One region of the Carnobacterium pleistocenium FTR1 genome, then DNA from elsewhere that is predicted to be linked to it. Evidence: a T-box and tRNA genes for the amino acid it is inferred to sense, from the RefSeq annotation. Region 1 holds a T-box; the other holds one or more tRNA genes.
The links. A T-box is a leader RNA that pairs with one kind of tRNA and senses whether it is charged. The one in region 1 lies ahead of glyQ (glycine--tRNA ligase subunit alpha), so its partner is inferred to be a tRNA-Gly.
Positions count from the first base shown of each region.

Region 2: it has a tRNA-Gly gene. The T-box ahead of glyQ (glycine--tRNA ligase subunit alpha) is inferred to sense a tRNA for this amino acid. The anticodon was not compared.

Region 1 is NZ_JQLQ01000002.1:1,415,473-1,418,930, reverse strand. Features, by position in the region: gene era (GTPase Era) at 1-681, shown strand, start outside; gene recO (DNA repair protein RecO) at 765-1,580, shown strand; T-box leader at 1,620-1,797, shown strand; gene glyQ (glycine--tRNA ligase subunit alpha) at 1,885-2,796, shown strand; gene glyS (glycine--tRNA ligase subunit beta) at 2,798-3,458, shown strand, end outside.
Region 2 is NZ_JQLQ01000002.1:2,102,542-2,105,999, reverse strand. Features, by position in the region: rRNA gene BP17_RS10355 (23S ribosomal RNA) at 1-569, shown strand, start outside; rRNA gene rrf (5S ribosomal RNA) at 658-773, shown strand; tRNA gene BP17_RS10345 (tRNA-Val) at 792-867, shown strand; tRNA gene BP17_RS10340 (tRNA-Lys) at 869-941, shown strand; tRNA gene BP17_RS10335 (tRNA-Leu) at 982-1,063, shown strand; tRNA gene BP17_RS10330 (tRNA-Thr) at 1,097-1,169, shown strand; tRNA gene BP17_RS10325 (tRNA-Gly) at 1,177-1,248, shown strand; tRNA gene BP17_RS10320 (tRNA-Leu) at 1,298-1,386, shown strand; tRNA gene BP17_RS10315 (tRNA-Arg) at 1,390-1,463, shown strand; tRNA gene BP17_RS10310 (tRNA-Pro) at 1,498-1,571, shown strand; tRNA gene BP17_RS10305 (tRNA-Ala) at 1,583-1,655, shown strand; tRNA gene BP17_RS10300 (tRNA-Met) at 1,684-1,757, shown strand; tRNA gene BP17_RS10295 (tRNA-Ile) at 1,777-1,850, shown strand; tRNA gene BP17_RS10290 (tRNA-Ser) at 1,888-1,977, shown strand; tRNA gene BP17_RS10285 (tRNA-Met) at 2,003-2,075, shown strand; tRNA gene BP17_RS10280 (tRNA-Asp) at 2,113-2,185, shown strand; tRNA gene BP17_RS10275 (tRNA-Gly) at 2,191-2,261, shown strand; tRNA gene BP17_RS10270 (tRNA-Ile) at 2,270-2,343, shown strand; tRNA gene BP17_RS10265 (tRNA-Ser) at 2,380-2,467, shown strand; tRNA gene BP17_RS10260 (tRNA-Glu) at 2,492-2,563, shown strand; tRNA gene BP17_RS10255 (tRNA-Ser) at 2,611-2,700, shown strand; tRNA gene BP17_RS10250 (tRNA-Met) at 2,726-2,798, shown strand; tRNA gene BP17_RS10245 (tRNA-Asp) at 2,836-2,908, shown strand; tRNA gene BP17_RS10240 (tRNA-Phe) at 2,924-2,996, shown strand; tRNA gene BP17_RS10235 (tRNA-Gly) at 3,008-3,078, shown strand; tRNA gene BP17_RS10230 (tRNA-Ile) at 3,088-3,161, shown strand; tRNA gene BP17_RS10225 (tRNA-Glu) at 3,181-3,252, shown strand.

The DNA of each region.
Region 1 (3,458 bases):
TTCATGGTTAGTTCAGCTTTCAGTGCATTTAGAGAAGTCGATGTTATTTTATTTATGGTAAACGTGGCTGAAAAACGTGGCCCTGGTGATAATTTTATTATGGAAAGATTAAAAACCGCTAAAAGCCCAGTATTTTTAGTGCTTAATAAAATCGATAAAATTAATCCCGATCAACTATTGCCAATTATTGAGGATTATCGTTCATTGGTCGACTTTGCGCAAGTTATTCCGATTTCAGCTTCAGTTGGAAACAACGTAGATACATTACTGGCTGAATTGCAGAACTATCTTCCAGAGGGACCTCAATTTTATCCGGATGACCAAGTAACAGATCATCCTGAGTATTTTATTGTTTCTGAACTGATTCGTGAAAAAGTTCTTGAATTAACGAGAGAAGAAGTTCCTCACTCTGTCGCTGTAGTAGTGGAGAGTATGCAACGAAATGAATTAGGTAAAGTTCAAGTGCATGCAGCAATCATTGTTGAACGTTCAAGTCAAAAAGGTATCATTATTGGCAAAGGCGGGAAAATGCTGAAAGATATCGGTATCCGAGCTAGAAGAGATATCGAAGTGTTATTAGGAGACAAAATTTATCTTGATTTATGGGTAAAAGTTCAAAAAGATTGGCGTGACCGTCAATCGAGTCTGCAAGACTACGGTTACCGTAAAGATGATTACTAAAAAGTACTGACCATTAAAAAAAACAAACCATATCATTATGGTTTGTTTTTTTAAATAAAGATCGTATCGTAGGGGGTTTCTAAATGGCTCAAATAGAAGAAGTAGAAGGCATTGTGTTATCTGTACGAAACCATCGTGAAAATGATCAATTAGTCAAATTATTTACAAATCGTTTTGGGAAAAGAATGTTTTTTGTCAAAGGAGCTCGAAAGCAAAAAAACAAACTTAGAACTGCGGTATTGCCCTTTACAAAAGCAACTTATATAGCCGATATGCGAGACACGGGACTGTGTTTTATACGAGATGTAAAAGAAGTTGATCAATATAAAAGTATGCAAACGGATATTTTTTTGAATGCCTACGCGACATATATCTTAAGTTTAGCAGATGCGGCTTTAGATGATGGTATTGTAGATGGAACGTTGTTTCATAAAATCGACCGCTGTTTAACCGAAATCAATGAAGAAACAGATCCGGAAATAGTAGTCAATATCTTTGAAATCCAAATTCTGCCTTACTTTGGTGTTTCTCCGGAATTAAGAGGTTGCCGTATCTGTGGGAAAACTGAAGGCCCGTTTGACTATTCTGGCAGCTATGGTGGATTATTATGTCAAGAACATTGGCAGCTAGACCGTTATCGGTACCATTCTAGCCAAAGAGCGATTCATTTCGTGCGTTTATTTTCAGCTATTTCGTTAGATCAATTAGGCTCTATTACGGTTAAAGAAGAGACGAAACGAGAAATCAGGACATTGATCGACCTTATCTATGACGAATCGGTTGGAATTAAGTTGAAGAGTAAAAAATTCATTGATCAGATGTATACGTGGGGCAACCTTTTGATTGATAGAAAAGTTACTCCTGATGAAACACTTGATGAGAATGAAAGTAATGATTGACAAAAGTTCTTGTTACAAGCTATGATAGAAACAACTGAATAACCAGCGATGAAAGAAAAAAGTAAAAATTTCACCTCTATATGAGCGAATTTGGGATAGTGCGAGCCAAATATAGACAAAATTTTGAAAGGCCTTCTGGAGCTGTTCAATAAAAAAGATGCTAGTTTTTAGTAAACTAGAATTAGGGTGGAACCGCGATTGTATTATCGTCCCTATGCTGATGACTAACTGTCAGCATAGGGACTTTTTTTGTATATTTTTTTAGCTAACCAATATAATTTGAAATAAAAAGGAGAATGCTATAATGAAAGAAAATAGTCTAACATTTCAAGAAATCATTTTAACGTTACAAAAATATTGGTCAGATCAAGGCTGCTTGCTGCTTCAATCCTACGATACAGAAAAAGGGGCAGGAACGATGAGCCCTTATACATTCTTGCGTGCGATTGGACCTGAACCATGGAATGCTGCATATGTAGAACCTTCAAGACGTCCAGCTGACGGCCGTTATGGCGAAAATCCAAACCGCTTATTTCAACATCATCAGTTTCAAGTAGTTATGAAACCATCACCGGATAATATTCAAGAACTTTATTTAGGCAGTCTGCGTTTATTAGGAATCGATCCTTTGGAACATGATATTCGTTTCGTTGAAGACAACTGGGAAAATCCTTCAATGGGTTGCGCTGGTTTAGGCTGGGAAGTTTGGTTAGATGGAATGGAAATTACGCAATTTACCTACTTCCAACAAGTTGGTGGGTTAGAATGCAGCCCTGTAACAAGTGAAATCACATACGGACTAGAACGTTTAGCGTCATACATTCAAGATGTCGATAGTGTTTATGACATCGAGTGGACAAAAGGCGTGAAATACGGTGAAATATTTATTCAACCTGAATACGAACATTCAAAATATGCTTTTGAAAATAGCAATCAAGAATTACTTTTGATGTTATTTAATGAATATGAAAAAGAAGCTCTAGCTCAAATTAAAGCAGGTCTAGTTCATCCTGCCTACGATTATGTTTTAAAGTGTAGCCATACCTTTAATTTATTAGATGCAAGGGGAGCAGTATCGGTCACAGAACGTGCAGGATATTTAGCCCGTATTCGGAATATGGCCCGTTCAATCGCAAAAGCGTTTGTTACAGAACGCGAAAAATTAGGTTTCCCTCTGCTTCAAGGCCAAACTATCGAAACTAAGGAGGTAAACTAATATGACTAAGAATCTATTGTTAGAAATTGGTTTAGAAGAAATTCCTGCTCATATCGTTACCCCAAGCAGTGAACAATTAGTCCAAAAAATAACTGCCTTTTTAAAAGAAAAACGTTTAGCTCATGGAGAAGTCATTCCTTTTTCGACTCCACGACGACTAGCAGTCATTGTTAAGGATATTGCAGAGAAACAAGAAGATATTCAAGAATCAGTCAAAGGACCTGCTAAAAAAATAGCGCAAGATGCTGACGGCAATTGGAGCAAAGCTGCCATAGGATTTGCCCGAGGACAAGGAGTAACACCTGATGATATTTATTTTAAATCAATCAAAGAGGTTGATTACGTTTACGTCGATAAATTCATTTCAGGAAAAACCGTTAATGACAGTTTGATTGATTTAGATAAAGTGATCACATCTCTAACATTTCCAGTAAGCATGCATTGGGCAAACCACTCATTTAGATACATCCGCCCGTTCCATTGGTTGACAGCTATGCTAGATGAAGAAGTGATTCCTTTTAAATTACTAGATATCCAAACAGCAAACACGTCACGCGGTCACCGCTTTTTAGGGCATGAAGTGACATTTGCTAATGTGTTGGACTATGAAAAAACGTTGGAGAGTGTCTTTGTTATCGCGGATAGCGCAAAACGTAAACAAA
Region 2 (3,458 bases), 690 kb from region 1:
GCATAAGGGAGCTTGACTGCGAGACCTACAAGTCGAGCAGGGACGAAAGTCGGGCTTAGTGATCCGGTGGTTCCGTATGGAAGGGCCATCGCTCAACGGATAAAAGCTACCCTGGGGATAACAGGCTTATCTCCCCCAAGAGTCCACATCGACGGGGAGGTTTGGCACCTCGATGTCGGCTCATCGCATCCTGGGGCTGTAGTCGGTCCCAAGGGTTGGGCTGTTCGCCCATTAAAGCGGTACGCGAGCTGGGTTCAGAACGTCGTGAGACAGTTCGGTCCCTATCCGTCGCGGGCGTAGGAAATTTGAGAGGAGCTGTCCTTAGTACGAGAGGACCGGGATGGACACACCTCTGGTGTACCAGTTGTTCTGCCAAGGGCATTGCTGGGTAGCTATGTGTGGACGGGATAAACGCTGAAAGCATCTAAGCGTGAAGCCCCCCTCAAGATGAGATTTCCCATCACGTAAGTGAGTAAGACCCCTGAGAGATGATCAGGTTGATAGGTTGGAAGTGGAAGTATAGCGATATATGGAGCGGACCAATACTAATCGGTCGAGGACTTAACCAAAGAAATAAGCGGTGTACGACGGATTCAGAACAAAAACGATTTTTACCTTATCCAGTTTTGAGAGAACAATGTTCTCTGATTGAAATTGTGTGGTGATGATGGCAAGAAGGTCACACCTGTTCCCATGCCGAACACAGAAGTTAAGCTTCTTAGCGCCGATGGTAGTGAAGGGTTTCCCTTTGTGAGAGTAGGACGTTGCCACGCAAATTCAATTTTTTATATGGAGGTTTAGCTCAGTTGGGAGAGCATCTGCCTTACAAGCAGAGGGTCGGCGGTTCGAGCCCGTCAACCTCCACCATGAGTCATTAGCTCAGTTGGTAGAGCATCTGACTTTTAATCAGAGGGTCGCAGGTTCGAATCCTGCATGACTCATAGCTAATCAGTCAAATATGGTTAGTTATGCCATGTTTTTGCGGGTGTGGCGGAATTGGCAGACGCACTAGATTTAGGATCTAGCGTCGTAAGACGTGGGGGTTCAAGTCCCTTCACCCGCACTATTTTCATTGAATGATTGAGATATCACTTTAGCCGGCTTAGCTCAGTTGGTAGAGCATCTGATTTGTAATCAGAGGGTCGAGGGTTCAACTCCTTTAGCCGGCATTCTTTTGCGAAAGTAGTTCAGTGGTAGAACATCACCTTGCCAAGGTGGGGGTCGCGGGTTCGAATCCCGTCTTTCGCTTACTAGTTTGACTAGTAAGCTCATTCGTAAGATGAGGAACTGTTCTAATGCCGGGGTGGCGGAACAGGTAGACGCACAGGACTTAAAATCCTGCGGTGAGTGATCACCGTGCCGGTTCGATTCCGGCCCTCGGCACCATTTGCACCCATAGCTCAATTGGATAGAGTACTTGACTACGAATCAAGGGGTTAGAGGTTCAAGTCCTCTTGGGTGCATTTCTTTTGAAAAAAAGAATAAGAAGTAAGTAAACGGGAAGTAGCTCAGCTTGGTAGAGCACTTGGTTTGGGACCAAGGGGTCGCAGGTTCGAATCCTGTCTTCCCGATTTAAAAATCAGGGGCCTTAGCTCAGCTGGGAGAGCGCCTGCCTTGCACGCAGGAGGTCAGCGGTTCGATCCCGCTAGGCTCCACTTTTTTAAAAATTGTCACTTTTATTATGGCGGTGTAGCTCAGCTGGCTAGAGCGTCCGGTTCATACCCGGGAGGTCGGGGGTTCGATCCCCTTCGCCGCTATTGTTATTTTAAAGATCTTGGACCTTTAGCTCAGTTGGTTAGAGCAGACGGCTCATAACCGTCCGGTCGTAGGTTCGAGTCCTACAAGGTCCATTAATCGGTTGAGATTAAAGTAACCTTGTATTATTATGGAGGATTACCCAAGTCCGGCTGAAGGGAACGGTCTTGAAAACCGTCAGGTGTGTAAAAGCACGCAAGAGTTCGAATCTCTTATCCTCCTTTTTCAAATGATTCATTATTATTATCGCGGGGTGGAGCAGTTGGCAGCTCGTCGGGCTCATAACCCGAAGGTCACAGGTTCAAGTCCTGTCCCCGCAATTTATCTTTTTTAAAAGATAGTTTTTAAATGCAAAAAGGTCTCGTGGTGTAGGGGTTAACATGTCTGCCTGTCACGCAGAAGATCGCGGGTTCGATTCCCGTCGAGACCGTTTTTGCGAGTGTAGTTTAGTGGTAAAACCACAGCCTTCCAAGCTGTTGATGCGAGTTCGATTCTCGTCACTCGCTTTTCTTATGGGCCTATAGCTCAGCTGGTTAGAGCGCACGCCTGATAAGCGTGAGGTCGATGGTTCGAGTCCATTTAGGCCCATTGAATAAATCAATACTTTATAATATTAGTTTTTTTGGGGAAGTACTCAAGTGGCTGAAGAGGCGCCCCTGCTAAGGGTGTAGGTCGTTAACGCGGCGCGAGGGTTCAAATCCCTCCTTCTCCGTATCTTTATTTTTTGAATATTATAGACCCGTTGGTCAAGCGGTTAAGACACCGCCCTTTCACGGCGGTATCACGGGTTCGATTCCCGTACGGGTCATAGACAATTTTATATAACTTAATATATTGTCATTTTATCAGTCTTATGGAGGATTACCCAAGTCCGGCTGAAGGGAACGGTCTTGAAAACCGTCAGGTGTGTAAAAGCACGCAAGAGTTCGAATCTCTTATCCTCCTTTTTCAAATGATTCATTATTATTATCGCGGGGTGGAGCAGTTGGCAGCTCGTCGGGCTCATAACCCGAAGGTCACAGGTTCAAGTCCTGTCCCCGCAATTTATCTTTTTTAAAAGATAGTTTTTAAATGCAAAAAGGTCTCGTGGTGTAGGGGTTAACATGTCTGCCTGTCACGCAGAAGATCGCGGGTTCGATTCCCGTCGAGACCGTTTAAACAAATGTTTGGCCCGGTAGCTCAGTTGGTAGAGCACTTGATTGAAGCTCAAGGTGTCGGCAGTTCGATTCTGTCCCGGGCCATATATTATAATGCGGGTGTAGTTTAGTGGTAAAACCACAGCCTTCCAAGCTGTTGATGCGAGTTCGATTCTCGCCACCCGCTTTTTTTTTTGGGCCTATAGCTCAGCTGGTTAGAGCGCACGCCTGATAAGCGTGAGGTCGATGGTTCGAGTCCATTTAGGCCCATTGTACTAATTTAAATAATGACCCGTTGGTCAAGCGGTTAAGACACCGCCCTTTCACGGCGGTATCACGGGTTCGATTCCCGTACGGGTCATCAGATAATTGAATGAAAAAGGACTGGAGAAATTTCTCTGGTCCTTTTTTTGTTTAATTATGGTTGTAGAATAAAGGACTGTATGTAGTGATAGAAATTTCACTACATATAGTCCTTGAGTATTGTTAACAGTGCAAAGAAAATAAATGGCGTTGTGGGCGTCACAGAATCGTTCTTCCAAAGAAACAATAGGCTTCATCAAAGAT